2 regions of the Neoaquamicrobium sediminum genome follow, and region 1 is predicted to be linked to the other one. Evidence: riboswitches for the same ligand, from Rfam matches in the RefSeq annotation. Region 1 holds a riboswitch; the other holds the start of a gene.
What was found. Region 1 has a riboswitch for thiamine pyrophosphate ahead of thiB (thiamine ABC transporter substrate binding subunit). Riboswitches for the same ligand answer to the same signal wherever they lie in the genome.

Region 1 (8,037 bases):
CGACGTGGTGGATCCGCGCTTCGATGCAGGACTTCATCCTGCGCAACTGGTCGATCGTCCGTGGCGGCACGTCATCGGCCCAAAAGGCTTTATTCTTCAATCTGCGTCGTCTTCGTGCGCGTCTTGCGCAGGATTCGCGGATGCTGTCGAACGACGCGCTCTACAACGAGATTTCGGCAGCACTTGGCATCGCGGCGGCCGACGTCGCGACGATGGATGCACGTTTGTCCGGTCCCGATACTTCGCTGAACGCACCCGTTGCGGCTGACGGAGATACCGGTTCCGAACGGATGGATTTTCTCGTTTCCGACCAGCCGCTCCCCGACGAAGTCGTGGGTTCTCGCATTGATGAGGAGCGGCGTGCGCAATGGCTGAGCCAGGCTCTGGCAACGCTCAATCCGCGCGAACTGCGTATCATCCGTGAGCGCAGGCTGCGCGATGAGGGTGCAACGCTGGAGGCGCTGGGGGAGAAGCTCGGCATCTCCAAGGAGCGTGTGCGCCAGATCGAAGGCCGCGCGCTTGAAAAGCTGCGTACGGCACTGGTGAATATCGATCCCGCAGTGGTTCGCAGCGCAGCCTGAGACCTGATATAAGCCTTACCTGTCGGTGATGATCTTCACCTTGCTGCCGGCCGACACCGTCGCGCCGGAACTCATGGCGTTGATGAGCCGGAACATGTCCATTTTCCGGTCGACACCCTGCATCTGGGCGGCAAGGGTAGCCACGGTCTGTCCTGCGCGGACCGTTACCACCCGGACTCGAAGCGGACGCAGCGATGCTTTTTCGGCTGCGGTCAGCGTGCGGAAGCTGCTGCCGACCTGGCTCGCTATGGCATCGAGGGCGGTGCTGGCTGCCGGCGCTGCGGTCAGCAGGCGATAGACCTCACCTGCGGCACGGATCACGGTCACGTCGAACTGCCAGCCTTCGGCGCTTGCGCGGGCGGAAACAGCCTCGTTGCCGTTGATTGTGGTCTGCCGGATGCTCGATGTGTCGAGGCCCGCGACCCAGCCGCTGCGTACATAGTCGGCGAGCGAAACGCGCCGGTCGATCGACACGCCATCGAAGCGAATGGCCACATCGCCCGGCCCGGCGGCGGTTACGGCTGCCGCCGTGTTGTCGATCACGAAGCCCTCAGGCACCGAAAATGCCACGCCAAGTTTCGGGTGCATGAAGGTCAGCCCACGCACGAAGCCTTCTTCCGGCGTGTCACCGAACAGCATGCCGTCAAGGCCTTCCAGGAACTGGTCGCGGTCGCGCGTGCCCGTACCCGGCGCTCCGTACTGACGGGCGTGGCGAAGCGCGAGCTCTATGCGCTGCGGCGCAGTCGGGTGACTTGCCAGAAAGTCGAGGTTCTCGTCGACGGCACCCGTCACGTTGCGCGATGCGCTGTAGGATGCCATCGACTGCAGGAACCGTGCCGAGGCAAACGGATCGTAGCCGGCGCGCGCGATTGCACGGATACCGATCGCGTCTGCTTCGAGCTCCTGATTGCGGGAGAATTGCGCAAGCCGTAGCTTGCCGCGCACGAGCGCCACCCGTGCGGCGGGATCGCTGCCAAGAACGTCGTTGACCACCTGCGAGGCCAGAACCTCTTCGGCTTCCTTCTGTTGGCGCTGGATGCCGTGATTTGCGGTCACATGCGCCATTTCGTGCGCCAGCACGGCGGCAAGCTCGGCCGAATCGTTGGCGAGCGCCAGCAGTCCGCGCGTCACGTAGAGATAGCCGCCCGGCAATGCGAAGGCGTTGATGTTGGGCGAGTTGAGGATGGTGATCTGGTAGGTCTGGTTCGGGTTCTCTGGGTCGAGCGTCAGCGTGCCGACGACCCTGGCGACCATGCGCTCCAGCTTGCGATCGGAATATTCACCGCCATATGTCGCGAGAATGCGCGGATGCTGCTCGCGCGCGATTGCCGCCATGCGGTCGTTTCGGGTGACCGTATCGACGGTAACGGGATTGGCAGAGGGCTGGAACGCGTCGCTGTTGCCGGTCGCGCCTTCGAGCACCTGGCAGCCTGCAAGCGAAGAAATCAGGCCGAGCAAGATCACACCGCGCCGCAGAGCGCAGCCCGGTCCGGTTTGGGACCGGAGCTTCAACTTATCCTGCATTGGCGTGGACAGCTCGTTGTCCTTTCATCGAATTCGATGGTTCAGAAACGGAATAAAGGCAAAAGGGTTGCAAACGAGCTAAGCCAGAGTCCCGCTACGGAAACAAGCCACGCGCTTCGGTTTGCTGGATTTGACCGGGAATTGTGTCGGCTTCCGGGCAGGGATATCGGGAAGCTGGCCGTCAGGCTCCGATGTAAGCCCTGAATGCCGCAGGCGCGTTGTCCGAGAACATCTTTTCCGCTGCTGCGTAGGCAGCGATTCTTCCGTCTTCAATGAAAGCGACTTGGTCGGCGAGCGCTTCGGCGTCGTCAGGGTGGTGGGTAACCATCATGATCGTCATGCCCCGTTCTGCGTGCAGCTCGCGCACCAGTTCCAGCATCTCGCGGCGCAAGGCGGGCCCGAGCGAGGCAAATGGTTCGTCGAGCAGCAGCACCGGCCGATCGCGCACCAACACGCGCGAAAGCGCAACGCGTTGGCGTTCTCCGCCCGACAGTTCGGCGGGCAGGCGCCGTTCCTTGCCGGTCAGCCCCGTGCGGGCAAGAGCGGCAGCGACGTCCTCGCGATCCCTGGGCGACAGGCGGAGTGACGCCGATCGTCCGAGACCGACATTGCTGGCCACGTCCAGATGGGCAAAGAGATTGTTCTCCTGGAAGATCATGGAAACGGGACGTCTGGCCGGCGGCATGGTCGTTGCATCGAGATCGCCTATCAGCACATGGCCGGAGGCCGGCGTCTCGAAGCCCGCCACAAGATTGAGTAGCGTCGATTTTCCCGAACCGCTCGGCCCCATCACAGCGACGATGGAGCCCGTCCCGACAGCGAGGTCGAAGGTCATCGAGGTATCGCCATAGCTGAAGGTGACGTCATCGAGCCGGACTGCGGCACCACTCACCGGCTTCTCCTCGCGTTGTCGACAAGCATCATCAGCAGCAGGCAAAGGACGCCGAGAAAGAGCGCAAGCCCTGCGGCATCTTCGGTTCGATAGCTGCCCATACGCGCCAGCAGCAGATAGGGCAGGGTCTGCACCGAATCGGAGCCGAACAGGGCAATCACCCCGAGATCGCCAAGCGACAGCGCCATCGCAAAGGCGAGCGCCATCAACATTGGGCGGCGGATGGACGGCCAATCCACCAGGCGGAAGCGGTTGACGCCCGAAATGCCGAGTGAGGCGCACAGCCTTTCGTGGCGTGCGCTGGCCGCGTCGTAGGCGGGTCTGATCGCCCGGATCGCAAAAGGCATCGCCATTACGGCGTTGACGGTTATCACCATGATGGGGGCGACCGCAAAGACATTGCCGGTCTGGCGAAGCAGGATGAACCAGCCGGCACCGACGACTATAGGCGGCACGACGAGGACGAAGCCGGCACCGGTATCCAGCATACGCTCAAGCAGGGACGGTGATGCTGACGACGATCTGCGCAATTCCTCCGCGCGTCGGGCCATGGTGAGCGCCAGCGACAGCGCAACCGAAAGCAGAGCGGCGATAAGTGCCAGCAGAAGGCTGGTCATGGTGGCTGCATGCACGGCCGGGTCTGCCGCCAGCCGCGCAAGGTCGGCGCGCAGGCCTGCGATGACCGTCGCGGCAAGCGGCCCGGCAACGAAGACTAGGGCCGCAAGGATGAGCGCGCCATTGGCGACCTGCTCGAACTTTCCAGCCACCACGGGTCGGCGGGGGGCGACCGGAAGGTTTGCGTCGCCCGTCATGTTTGCCCCGAGCCGGATCAGTACTGCTACGACTGCCGCCGTGAGGACGATCTGCAACGCCGTCAATGTCACCGCGCGGGCAGGGTCGAAGTCGAAACGCAGTGCCTGGTAGATCGCGACCTCCAGCGTCGTTGCACGCGGGCCGCCGCCCAGCGTCAGCACGATGGTGAAGGAGGTTACGCAGAGCATGAAGACAAGGCCCGCGATCCCCGGCAACGCAGCGCGCAGCACCGGCCATTCTATGAGCCGGAAGCCGGTACGGGCGCCGATGCCCAGTTGAGCCGCAAGTCGCCACTGGTCGGCGGGAATGGTTTCGAGCGCCTGCAGGAACAGCCGCGTCGCCAGCGGCAGGTTGAAGAAGACATGGGCAACCAGAATTCCCGAAAGCCCGTATATGCCCTGCCAGCGCGCACCGGTCGCGGCGGTAAGGACATCGGCGAAAAGCCCCGCGCGGCCCAGCAGCGCCAGAACGCCGAGTGCTGCGACGATGGCGGGCAGCGCCAGCGGTAGCGCGAACAGCCGCAGGACGAGGCCGCGGCCGGGAAAGGCGGGGTGGCGCGCAAGCGCTCGCGCAACCAGCATCGCCGGCACGACGGAAAGAACCGTCGAAAGAACCGCCTGCCACAAGGTGAAACGAACGATCCGCAGGAGGTAGGCATTGAATGCGGAAAGCGCGCCCGACCAGTCTGAGAATGCTTCCCACGCGAGGCCGGTAAAGGCCCCGCCGATCAGCACCGCGATCGCCGTTAGAGCGGAAATGCCTGCCAGAATGCGGCGGTCGCGCGTCATCGAGGGTTCAGCGGCTCATCACGGCAAGCCACTCGTCGATCCAGCGCTGGCGGTTCTGGGCGACCTGCTCGGGCGTGAATGCGAGCGTTTTGGAAGGCTCGACGAGAGTGTCGAAGACCGGGTTGAGCGGTCCTGAGGTTTCGCCGGCCGGGAACATCCAGTTGGTCTCGGGGATCGCATCCTGGAAGCCAGGTCCCGTCATGAATTCGAGGAACTGGGCGGTCAGCGGGTTCTGCGCGCCCTTGAGCGTCGCGCCGGCAACCTCGACCTGCAGGTAGTGTCCCTCCTCGAAACTCGCGGCCTTGTAGCGCTGGCTGTCCTCCGCAATCTCGTGATAGGCGGGCGAGGTCGTGTAGGAGAGGACCATGCCTGCCTCGCTGCTGGTGAACAGGCCGTAGGCCTCGCTCCAGCCGGGCGTTACTGTCAGCACGCGCTGGCCGAGCTTCTCCCAGGCGGCCTGCGCCTCGTCGCCGTAGACAGCTTTAACCCACAAAAGCAGGCCGAGCCCGGGCGTCGAGGTGCGCGGGTCCTGGATGACGATCTTCTCCTCAGGGTCACCTTCGACCAGTTCCTTCAGGCTTGCTGGGGGCGTCGCGATCGCCTCGGTGTCGTAGACGAAGGCGAAGTAGCCATAGTCGAACGGCACGAACATGTCGTCGTTCCAGTCGCCCGGCACATCCACGCGTTCGAGCGAAATACCGTGTGGCGCGAACAGGCCTGTCTCACGCGCCTCATAGGTGAGGTTGGTGTCCAGCCCCAGAACGATGTCGGCCTGCGTGCCGCTGCCTTCGAGCTTGAGACGGTTCAGAAGCGCCACGCCATCGGCCACCGCAACGAATTCCAGGTCGCAGCCGCATTCTGCCTCGAACGCCTTCTCGACGACCGGGCCGGGACCCCATGAGGCGGTAAAGCTCTCATAGGTATAGACGGTCAGCTTTTCCTGAGCTGTGGCCGGCATGGCGGCGAGACCCAGCGAAGCTGTGAGGATAATGAGAAAACGGTCGCGCATCGGCGCCTCCTTGGTTTGTGTTTCAAGGGAAATCAGGCGCTTTGGCTGCAGCGTCTAATCCCTCCGCCGGTATGAGCCGGATCAGGTTCAGCGGGTTGGCAGGGTTGCCCCGTCATGCCTCTCAGCCGGTCCGCATGGTTCGCGTCCGGCACCCCGTTAGAGCGGTTCCAGAAATAGGGATGCGGGCAAGGCTAGGCAAGCGATTGTTTGGCGGACGCGATGCAAGGCGCTTTCGCTTCATTGGGCTCGCGTGATAGAGGCGACGCGCATGACCCGCTTCGCCATCCTTCTTGGCGGCGACCTCGTCGCCACGCCCCGGCTCGCCGGCCAACTCGAACACACCCGGGTGATTGCCGCCGATTCCGGCATCCGCCACGCAAGCGTGCTTGGCATCGTTCCGGAATTGTGGACGGGCGATTTCGATTCCGTCGACGACGGGTTGAGACAGGCCCATGGCGACGTGCCGACCGAGATATTCTCGGCCGACAAGGACAAGACCGACGGTGAAATCGCCATCGATGCCGCGCTGGCCCGTGGCGCTGACGAGCTTATCCTCGTTGGGGCGTTCGGTGGCGCGCGTGCCGACCACGCCTTCCTGCATCTTGCGGCCGCTTTGCGGCTGTCCGAAGGGGGCACACGGTGCCTGTTGACCAGCGGCCAGCAGGAGGGAACGCCGCTTCTGCCTGGCACCGCAAGGAGCTTCGATTACGAGAACGGGACGCTGTTCAGTGTGTTGCCGTTCTCCGACCTCGAAGGGCTTACGCTATCCGGTGCGAAATGGCCGCTTTCCGACCGGTCTGTGCCTTTCGGCTCGTCGTTGACGCTCTCGAATGAAGTGCGGGGCGACCTGAGCGTGACGCTCCAGTCCGGTCGCGCCCTTCTGATCGCCCATCCTGTTTCCTATTTTCGCATGTGACGATGGCTCCACCGCTTCTTACCCTTGATGGCATTCGGCTGACCTTCGGCGGCACTCCGCTGCTCGACGGCGCTTCGCTCTCGGCATCCTCCGGCGAGAAGATTGCGCTTGTGGGTCGCAACGGATCGGGCAAATCGACGCTGCTCAAGATCGCGGCCGGCATGGTCGAGTCGCAGGACGGCGAGATTTTCCGGCAGCCGACAGCGACTGTGCGCTATCTGCCGCAGGAGCCCGATATGGACGGCTACGCGAGTGTGCTCGCCTATGTCGAGGCCGGCCTGGGGCCGGCAGACGATCCATATCGCGCCACCTATCTGATCGAAAGCCTCGGGCTTTCGGGCGACGAGCGGCCGGGCACGCTTTCCGGCGGCGAGGCGCGGCGTGCCGCGCTCGCCCGCGTCATGGCGCCGGAACCCGACATTCTGCTGCTTGACGAACCGACCAACCACCTCGACCTGGCCACCATCGAATGGCTGGAAGGCGAACTGCAGCGCACGAAGTCGGCGCTCATCATGATCTCGCATGACAGGCGGTTTCTGGAACGCGTGTCGCGGGCGACGGTGTGGCTGGATCGCGGTACCACGCGGCGGCTCGACAAGGGGTTCGCGCATTTCGAGGAATGGCGCGACCGCCTCCTGGAGGAGGAGGAGCTGGAGCAGCACAAGCTCGGCCGCCAGATCGAGCGCGAGGAGCACTGGCTGCGCTACGGGGTGACCGCACGGCGCAAGCGCAACATGCGCCGGCTCGGCGAGCTCCATTCGATGCGCGAGCGGTTTCGTGGCAGGCGTGGCCCCGAGGGTGTCGCCTCGATGTCTGCAGCCGAAGGTGCGGAGTCCGGCAAGCTGGTCATCGAAGCCCGCAGTATCGCCAAGAGTTTTGGGGATCGCGCTGTCGTGCAGGATTTCTCGACGCGTATCCAGCGAGGCGACAGGGTCGGCCTCGTCGGACCAAATGGAGCCGGCAAGACCACACTCCTGAAGATGCTGATCGGTACGCTGGAGCCGGATGCCGGCAGCGTGCGGCTTGGGGCCAATCTCGAGATCGCCGCGCTCGACCAGAAGCGCGAACTCGACCCATCGGAAACGCTGGCTCACTATCTCACCGACGGCCGGGGTGACAGCCTTGTCGTCAATGGCGAAGAAAAGCATGTCGTTTCCTACATGAAGGACTTCCTGTTCAAGCCGGAACAGGCGCGGACGCCGGTGCGCGAACTTTCAGGCGGGGAGCGGGCGCGGCTGGTGCTGGCGCGCATCCTGGCGCGGCCTGCCAACCTGCTGGTGCTTGACGAGCCGACCAACGACCTCGACATGGAAACGCTCGATCTGCTGCAGGAGCTGGTTTCCGGCTATCCGGGAACCGTGCTTCTCGTCAGCCACGACCGCGATTTCCTCGACAGGACGGTTACGAGCGTGATTGCCCCCGACGGTGAGGGGCGCTGGATCGAATATGCCGGCGGATATTCCGACATGCTGGCGCAGCGCGGCGGGCAGGCACTGCAGGACCGCGCGCGTGCC
Region 2 (8,037 bases), on a different contig from region 1:
GACGAACTCGCTCGCATTCGCCCGCATGACCGCGGGACCGCGTGCCAGCAGTTCCTGCGCGAAAGTCGCGCGCGGGGGCGAATAATCGCAGTGCGCAGGGTCAAGCACCCACGGCTTCGCCTTGTCTTGAACCGTATCGAGCGCCAGTCGGATCGCCTGCCTGCGCTGGTCGTCCAGCGTGCCGAGATTGACCACAAGCGCATCAGCCTTGGCGACGAAGCCGGATACCTCGTCGACGGAGGACGTCATCGACGGTATCGCGCCGAGCGCCGACAGCCCGTCCGCCACCGGCTTCTGCACGACCGTGTTCATCAGGCAGTGGACGCGTGGGGTGGCGCCGCGCAGGCGTTGCAGCATCTCGGCGGCTTGTTCGGGAAAATCGCCGCTCATTGCAGTTCCACCGCGATCGTGTCGACAGTTGGCGCTGCCTCGATCAGTCCGCTTTCCACCATGAACGCGCCGAACCGCCGATAGCGGGTGCGGTCGAGCGCCATCGGCCGCTTGGCGAAGCGTGGCAGCGTATCGATCCAAGCCTGCCGGTTGAGCGGGTCGTCGAGGTCGGGGTAGGCGCGGATGAAGAGCTTCCAGCTCTCCTCCGGATGGTTGGTCAGGTGGATCGCGCCGCGCTCCACTGCCTGCAGGAAGCGCGGCAGCCGGTCGTCGTCGGCAAGGTCAGACCGGGTAACGAAGATCAGCTCGTCATAGACCGGGACGCCGTGCTCCTCGGGAAAGAAGGCGCGGCCTTCATGGCCTTCGAGCTGCATCTGGGTGAGCTCGAAATTGCGAAATCCCCCGATGGTCGCGTCCACCTGTCCACCGATCAGCGACGGTGACAGGGAGAAGTTGACGTTGATGAGTTCGACGTCTTCGAGCGCCACGCCGGCGCTCTCCAGCATCCGTCCCAGCATCGCATCCTGAAAACCCGAGACGGAGTAGCCGATGCGTTTGCCGGCGAGATCGGCGATGCTCTCGATCGGGCCGTCGGCCAGCACGGTCACGGTGTTCAATGGCGTCTCGACCAGCGTCCCGACGCGGATGAGCGGAACACCTGCGGCATGATCCAGATAGAGGTTCGGCTGATAATGGATACCGATGTCGGCCTGTCCGGACGCGATCGCGCGCGGCACGATGGAGGGATCGGAGGGCGGCAACAGCTCAACCTCAAGCCCCGCTTCCTCGAACAGACCAAGCTCCTGTGCAACGACAAGCGGAGCGTGGTCGGGGTTGACGAACCACTCCAGCAGAACGGTGAGGCGCTTCTGCGCGTGCGATTGCCCTGTCGCGGCGAGGCTGAGGGCTATGGCCAGAAGAATGGGTCTTGTCATGGCGGTGTTGGCTCCTGAAGGTTCGGTCGTCATGCTTCCCGTGCCCACGGCACGAGAAGCGGCGCCAGCGCGTCGACCAGTCCGCGCAGGGCAAGGGTGAGGGCCACGACGATGGTCATCGCGGCAAAGACGGTGTCTGTCTGTAGCCGCGCATTGGCCTGGATCATCACGAAGCCGAGGCCGGCGGAGGCGCCGACCCATTCGCCGATGATCGCGCCCAGCGGCGCGAGCGGGGCCGCAACCCGCAGGCCGGAAATCAGCGCGGGCAAGGCGAGCGGCACCCGGATGTGGAACAGCGTTTCGAGGTTGTCGGCCTGCGTCAGCGCGGCGGCGTCGAGCACATCGGGGTCGGTGCGCCGCAAACCATCGGCAAAGGCAGAGGCAATGGGAAAGAAGATGATCAGCGTGGTCATTGCGACCTTGGAGGCCATGCCGAAGCCGAACCAGAGCACCAGCAGCGGCGCGATCACGAATACGGGGAAGGCCTGCGCCACCAGCACCAGCGGCCAGGCGACCGCGCCGAACCGAGGCAGCGCGACGATGCCCAACGCGGTGACGATGCCCAGGGCGGTGCCAGCCGCGAAGCCAATAGCGATCTCGGCCAGCGTCACGGCCGTGTTGGCAAGCAGATAGTTCCGCTGGCGCCATAGCGCGTCGGCGACGTCGAGCGGACCCGGCAGGATGTAGCGGGGCGGTTCGAGCACAAGCACAAGCGCCTGCCAGGCGACCAGCAGGACGACGACAGTGCGCAGAACCGTCGACAGCGTAGACATGCGCGTTCTCGCTCAGGCCGGCGGATCAGGCGGACGTTCGAACAAGAATGGCTGCATGGCGATCTCCCGATGGTCATCATGGAGATCCAGGTGAAGCGAAGAAGAGATCAGGATTGCCCCGATTGGCGGGACCCTTTTTCCGTTCCTACGCCGGCATGACCCGGATCAGGTTCAAGGGTCCGGCTCAACGCCGTCTCAGCACCGTGCGGTGCACCCCTCGGAATGGCTGCAACCTATGCAAGGCCGCGGCGCTCGTCAACTCGGCCAGATGCGGTGTCCGAAGGGGCCAGAACGGAAAGAGCGGCGGCAAAAGCTTGCTATGCAGGGGCAAGGCGCGTCGTTCGCCTGTGCGCATTCAGGCCTGCGGTGAGGCGAAGGTCTCCACAGCCAGTTCGACCGCGCCCGCCAGCGCATTGCCGCGCACAGGCTTGAGAATCCGGAGGAACGTCTCTGCCAGCCGGTGCTCGTAGTTCGGTGCCAGCCCGCCCGTCAGGCACAGGTGCTGGCATCCGTCCCAGACAATGGCGCCGAGTGCAGCATTCACGTCGGCTACCGCACCGGCCACAACAGCCATGGCGATGGCATCGCCCCGGTCAGCGGCCTCGAAAACGAGCGGTGCATAGCGGGCGAAATCGGCCGGTCGCGCGGTGGTGCCGAAAGCCACGATCCTGTTGGGGTCGTCGCCATAGTCGCGCATCACCGAGCGTGTGAGCTCCGATTCGGGCACCACGCCGTCGTAAGCGAGCAGCGTCTGTTCCATGAGCGCCCGCCCCAGGCGTGCGCCGCTGCCCTGGTCCCCAACCACGAAACCCCACCCGCCGGCGCGCAGCATCTTTCCGTCGCGCCGTCCGCCATAGACCGAGCCGGTGCCCAGCACCGCCATCACGCCGTCGTTGGGCCCCAGCGCGCCGCGCACGGCAATCACCGAATCTTCGACGATGCGCGTGTCGCGAAACGGCAGGCCGGCAATCAGGCTGCTGTGATCGGGCTCGACATTCGCGCCGGCCAGCCCGAGATAGGCGTGGATCGACGACAGCGGCGTCTCGGCGATTCCGCCGGCGGCAAGCGCGGCGCGTGCGGCGTCCACCACGCTCGCCATCGCTCCCTGCGGGTCGGTTGCCATGTTGGCGGATCCGGCCGTCGCCCGGCCCAGTATGGTGCCGTCGAGGGCGGCGATTGCCGCCCTGCACTGTGTCCCGCCCCCATCCACCGCCAGGATATAGGACATTGGATGCTCCGTTCTTCTCGGGGCGGAACGGCGTGTGCTCCAGTCGAGACCGCCGCGCCGCGTCCACCTTTGCCGCTATTGCAGGGGCGTCGAATATACCGGGGTGGGGATTCTTTCCATCCGTGCCTTGATCTGCAGCGCGACAAATTTCGAGAAAAACCGCGATAGCGCTAGGTTGCCGCCCTGGAACCACAGGTTTTCCTGCGCGACCGGCTTGTACATGTTGCGCAGTTCGCCATGCCAGGGACCGGGATCGTTGCGGGTGCCGGAGCCGAGCCCCCAGCAGGTGCCGATCTCGTCGGCGATCTCGCGCGACACGATCTTTGCCACCACCTCGTGCATCGACTGGAAGCCCGTCGACTGGATGACGATTTCGGCCTCGATCTCGCTCCCGTCGGCAAAGCGGATACCGGTCGGCGTCAGCCTGTCGATCTCCACGCCCGCCTTGATGCCGATCTCGCCGTCGATGATCAGTTGCGATGCACCCACGTCCACATAATAGCCGGAGCCGGTACGATAGGCCTTCATCATAAGCCCGGTCTCGTCGGGCCCGAAATCGAGGAGGAAGCCGGTCGCTTCCAGCTTGCGATAGAACTCGGCGTCGCGTGCACGGATGCGGTCGTAAAGCGCCTTCTGCTTCGGCGGCTGCAGGGCGAACGGCGTCGCCGCCGCGATCATGTCGGCCTTGTCGACATCGATCCCGCGTGCGACCGCTTCCTCGGAATAGATGTCGAAGGCCATGTCCATCAGGGTCTGCGAGCGCACCACGGTTGTCGGCGAGCGCTGCACCATGGTGACGTCGGCGCCGGCTTCCCAAAGGTCGACCGCAACGTCGTGGGCCGAACTCGCCGCACCGATCACCACCACCTTGCGGCCTCGATAGGCCGAGCCATCCGAATATTGGCTCGAATGGATCATTTTGCCGCCGAAGCTGTCGGCGCCCTTGAGGTCCAGCATCTTCGGCGGCCCATAGGCGCCGGTGGCGAAGACGAGCTGGGCGGGCCTCAGCGTGATCGTTTTGCCGTCGCGCCGCAGCTCGACCGTCCAGCGCTTTTCGGCTTCGTCGAACTGCGCCGAGACGCATTCCGTGCCGCCCCAATAGGTGAGCTCCATCACCTTCACATACATTTCCAGCCAGTCGCCCATCTTGTCCTTGGGCGTGAACACAGGCCAGTTCGCGGGAAAGGGGATATAGGGCAGGTGATCGTACCAGACGGGGTCGTGCAGCACAAGCGAGCGGTAGCGGTTGCGCCAGGAATCGCCGGCCCTGGCGTTCTTTTCGACGATCACGGTGGGCACGCCGAGCTGCTTCAGGCGCGCGCCGAGCATGATGCCGCCCTGGCCGCCGCCGATGATCAGGCAGTAGGGGTCGGTGCCGTTCCCGTATGCGGCTTCTTCGGCGGCCCGCTGCTCGGCCCAGGTCGCCCGGTTGCGGTCCGCGCCGTGGCGAACGCCGTTGGCGCGGCGTGGCCCGAGGGGTTCCTCATGCCCGTCGAGCGATTGCAGCGTCGTCAGCATCGTCCGGCACTTGCCGTTTTCGAGCGTGAAGATGCCGCTCCCGCGCCCCGCAGCCGTGGCAAAGGTGAACCATGCCTCTATCGGTTCCGAACCGGCGCCCTGTGTCACGGCCCAGTCGCGCGGGCCGGTGGCGGCAAGCGTCGCGTCCAGCATCGCGGCGATCGCGGGCTTGCCTTCCATCGTTTTCACGTTCCACGTGAAGGCGACCAGATCGCGCCAGTAGCAGTCCTCGGCAAACAGCTCCAGCGCGCCCGCCACGTCGCGACGCTGGAGCGTGTCCGCCAGTTGCGCCAGCCAGGCCGATGCCTTTGCCGCGGGTGCCGTGTCGTGCATGAAGTCCCTCCTGAAATGCCGGTGTTGCCGGCGCGCAGGCTCAGTCTCCGAGCGGTTCGGAGGCGCTGCCTTTGCGATGGTTGACGACGGTGTATTTGATGCGCCTAAGCGTCTCGCGGGCATCCGCATCCAGCCTGTAACCGACTGCGGTGGACAGGAGATCGATGATCGCGAGAAACGCGTAGCGCGAGGCAGTGGGCTTCAGCGGATCCGGAAATTCAGGAATGGCGGCGGTCAGCGCCAGGTCGACCTCGCCTGCCACATCGGTCGCCGGTGCCGTCAGCGCGAGCGTCTTGGCACGGTAGTGTTTGGCCAGCGCGACCGCCTCGATAACCTCGCGCGTGCGTCCCGTGCTGGAGATGGCAATGACGAGATCGTTGGGCTTCAGCGTCGAGGCCGTCATTTTCATGACGTAGGGGTCGGAGTGGGCGGAAACGACGACGCCGTAGCGAAACAGCCGGTTCTGCGTTTCCTGCGCGAGCGCCGTCGAGCTGCCGCCGAGACCGAACACCAGCACCTGATGGGCGTTGGCAACGAGTTCCGCAGCCCGCATGACGTCGGCCGGGTCGAGGCTGCGCTCCACCACCGCTAGCGCGTTGCGCGCCTCGCCGAAGACGACGTTCCAGAGCGGCGAGCCGTCCTCGCCGGATTCAGGGCGCGGCAGCGGCGAGAGGTAGAGCCGTCCGACCACCACGCTCTGCGCCAGCTTGAGCTTGAAATCGCGCACACCCTCGCAGCCGATGGCCCGGCAGAAGCGGGTGACGGTCGGCTCGCTGACGTCCGCGCGCCTGGCGATCTCCGCGTTGGATGCGTCGACCGAGAAGGTGACGTCGGCGAGCACCACGTCGGCTACGCGCCGTTCGGCGGGTCGTAGGTCGCCGTAGAAATCCTTTATCTGGGAAAGGATGTCGGGCACCGGCCGCAGATAGGGTTCGGAACCGGCCTCGTCCGGCTTTCCATTGATGCTTCGCTCCTCGTCGAGCGGCTGTTCCATCTCTGCGTCCGTCATGAGCGTCCTTCGCCTGGCCGTTCTTCGGTGCGGCCTTTGTACATGTCTAGAAGCGTTGCCGTCTCAGAAAATTGATGGAACTATGTAGGAAAGTTACGAACTGAACAAGAGCAAAACCTACGGCTTACGCAGGGTTTCAAACGTGATGCGCTGCGTAATGTTTGCCGCTTGACTCGGAAAGTCGGATAGTTACAGACTGCGAGAAAGGGGCGGGTAAGATGAAAATGCCCGCCTCCCGTCGACAAGGGACTGCGCGAGGCGGAATGACGGCTAAGCAATCCACGCAACCCAAGCTCCGGGTGTCCGGTGCGACCAAGGTCTACAATACGAGATCGGGCGATCTGACCGCCATCGACCGTTGCTCGCTCGACGTCATGGACGGCGAAATCGTCTCCATCGTCGGTCCGTCCGGTTGCGGGAAGACCACGCTTCTATGGTCGATGTCGGGTCTGCATGGGCTTAGCTCGGGCGAGGTTCTGCTGGACGGCGTGCCCGTGACCGGACCCAATCCAGAGATCGGCCTGGTCTTCCAGGAAGCCAATCTGCTGCCCTGGCGCGACCTCGACGCCAACATCAACTTCCCCTTCGAGATCAAGGGTACCAAGCCGGACCGGGCGTGGATCAATGAGCTGCTGCACCGGGTAGGGCTCGACGGTTTCGGCGGGCGCTATCCCCGCGAGCTTTCGGGCGGCATGCAGCAGCGCGCCGCACTCGTGCGTGCGCTCTCCTACAAGCCGTCGCTGCTTCTCATGGACGAGCCTTTCGGCGCCCTCGACGCTTTCACCCGCGAGGAGATGAACCGGCTGGTCGAGGAGATATGGATGGATACGCACACCACCATCGTCCTCATTACGCACTCGATCGAGGAGGCGATCTTCCTTTCGGACCGCGTGGTGGTGATGAGCCCGCGGCCGGGGCGTGTGGCCAGCATCCACGAGATACCGTTTCCCAGGCCGCGCTCGCTCGACATCATGGCGAGCAGCGAGGTCTTCAACCTGATGAACACGATCAAGATGGAAATCGTCGGGTCGCGGCAGAGCCGCTATCCGCAGGGTGGAACGGCTGCGGCACCGCAGCCGGCCCGGGCAGCCGAGTGAGGATGCAGTGAGCGAGACCGACGCCATTCCCGAATTCAAGTCCAAGGGCGCCGGCGCCAGCGATGTTGGCATCACCAACATGTCCGCGCTCACCTCCGGCCCCGGCATCAAGTCGGTGCGCGAGGTCGTGGCGATCGTGCTGGTGGCGGTCATCGTCATCGGCGGCACGGAGGCTCTGCTGAACATCTTCGCCGTGCCGCAATATGTGCTGCCCAAGCCCAGCCAGATCGCGGTTGCACTGGTCACCGAGTTTCCACTGATCGCCCCGCATCTCGGCCATACGCTAATCGAGCTCTTTGGCGGCTTCGCGATCGGCGCATCGGTCGGCCTGATCCTGGCGGCCGTCATCACGCAGTTTCCTTTCGCCGAAAAGATCGTGACCCCCTACATCCTGCTTCTGGTCACAACCCCGATGCTGGCGCTGGTGCCGCTGCTGATCCTGCGCTTCGGCTTCGGCTACGAGCCCCGCATCATCGCGGTGGCGCTCGCCTCCGGCCCCATGGTTATGATCAACGCCGCGACCGGTTTCCGCCGTGTCGACCAGGCCAAGATCGCGCTGGCGCGCTCCTACGGGGCGTCCACGCTGCAGATCTTCTGGAAGGTGCGCGCCCCGATGGCGCTGCCGATGATTTTCGTCGGCCTGATGGTCGGTTCGATCTTCGGCCTGCTCACGGCCGTGGGCGCCGAAATGGTCGGCGGTGGCTTCGGCCTCGGCAACCGCCTCACGTCCTATTCGTCGATGATCCAGATGCCG

Region 2: another riboswitch for thiamine pyrophosphate. It lies ahead of V1479_RS03395 (ABC transporter permease); the one in region 1 lies ahead of thiB (thiamine ABC transporter substrate binding subunit).

What each region holds. Positions count from the first base shown of each region.
Region 1 covers NZ_JAZHFV010000004.1:111,121-119,157, forward strand. Annotated here, with positions in the region: gene V1479_RS13655 (RNA polymerase factor sigma-32) at 1-581, shown strand, start outside; gene V1479_RS13660 (M48 family metalloprotease) at 597-2,105, opposite strand; gene thiQ (thiamine ABC transporter ATP-binding protein) at 2,287-2,940, opposite strand; gene thiP (thiamine/thiamine pyrophosphate ABC transporter permease) at 2,994-4,598, opposite strand; gene thiB (thiamine ABC transporter substrate binding subunit) at 4,606-5,607, opposite strand; TPP riboswitch at 5,649-5,773, opposite strand; gene V1479_RS13680 (thiamine diphosphokinase) at 5,876-6,523, shown strand; gene V1479_RS13685 (ABC-F family ATP-binding cassette domain-containing protein) at 6,526-8,037, shown strand, end outside.
Region 2 covers NZ_JAZHFV010000001.1:678,355-686,391, forward strand. Annotated here, with positions in the region: gene V1479_RS03385 (hydroxyethylthiazole kinase) at 1-390, opposite strand, end outside; gene V1479_RS03390 (ABC transporter substrate-binding protein) at 387-1,325, opposite strand; gene V1479_RS03395 (ABC transporter permease) at 1,355-2,098, opposite strand; TPP riboswitch at 2,224-2,326, opposite strand; gene V1479_RS03400 (glucosamine kinase nucleotide-binding domain-containing protein) at 2,454-3,326, opposite strand; gene V1479_RS03405 (NAD(P)-binding domain-containing protein) at 3,402-5,177, opposite strand; gene V1479_RS03410 (MurR/RpiR family transcriptional regulator) at 5,218-6,186, opposite strand; gene V1479_RS03415 (ABC transporter ATP-binding protein) at 6,450-7,283, shown strand; gene V1479_RS03420 (ABC transporter permease) at 7,291-8,037, shown strand, end outside.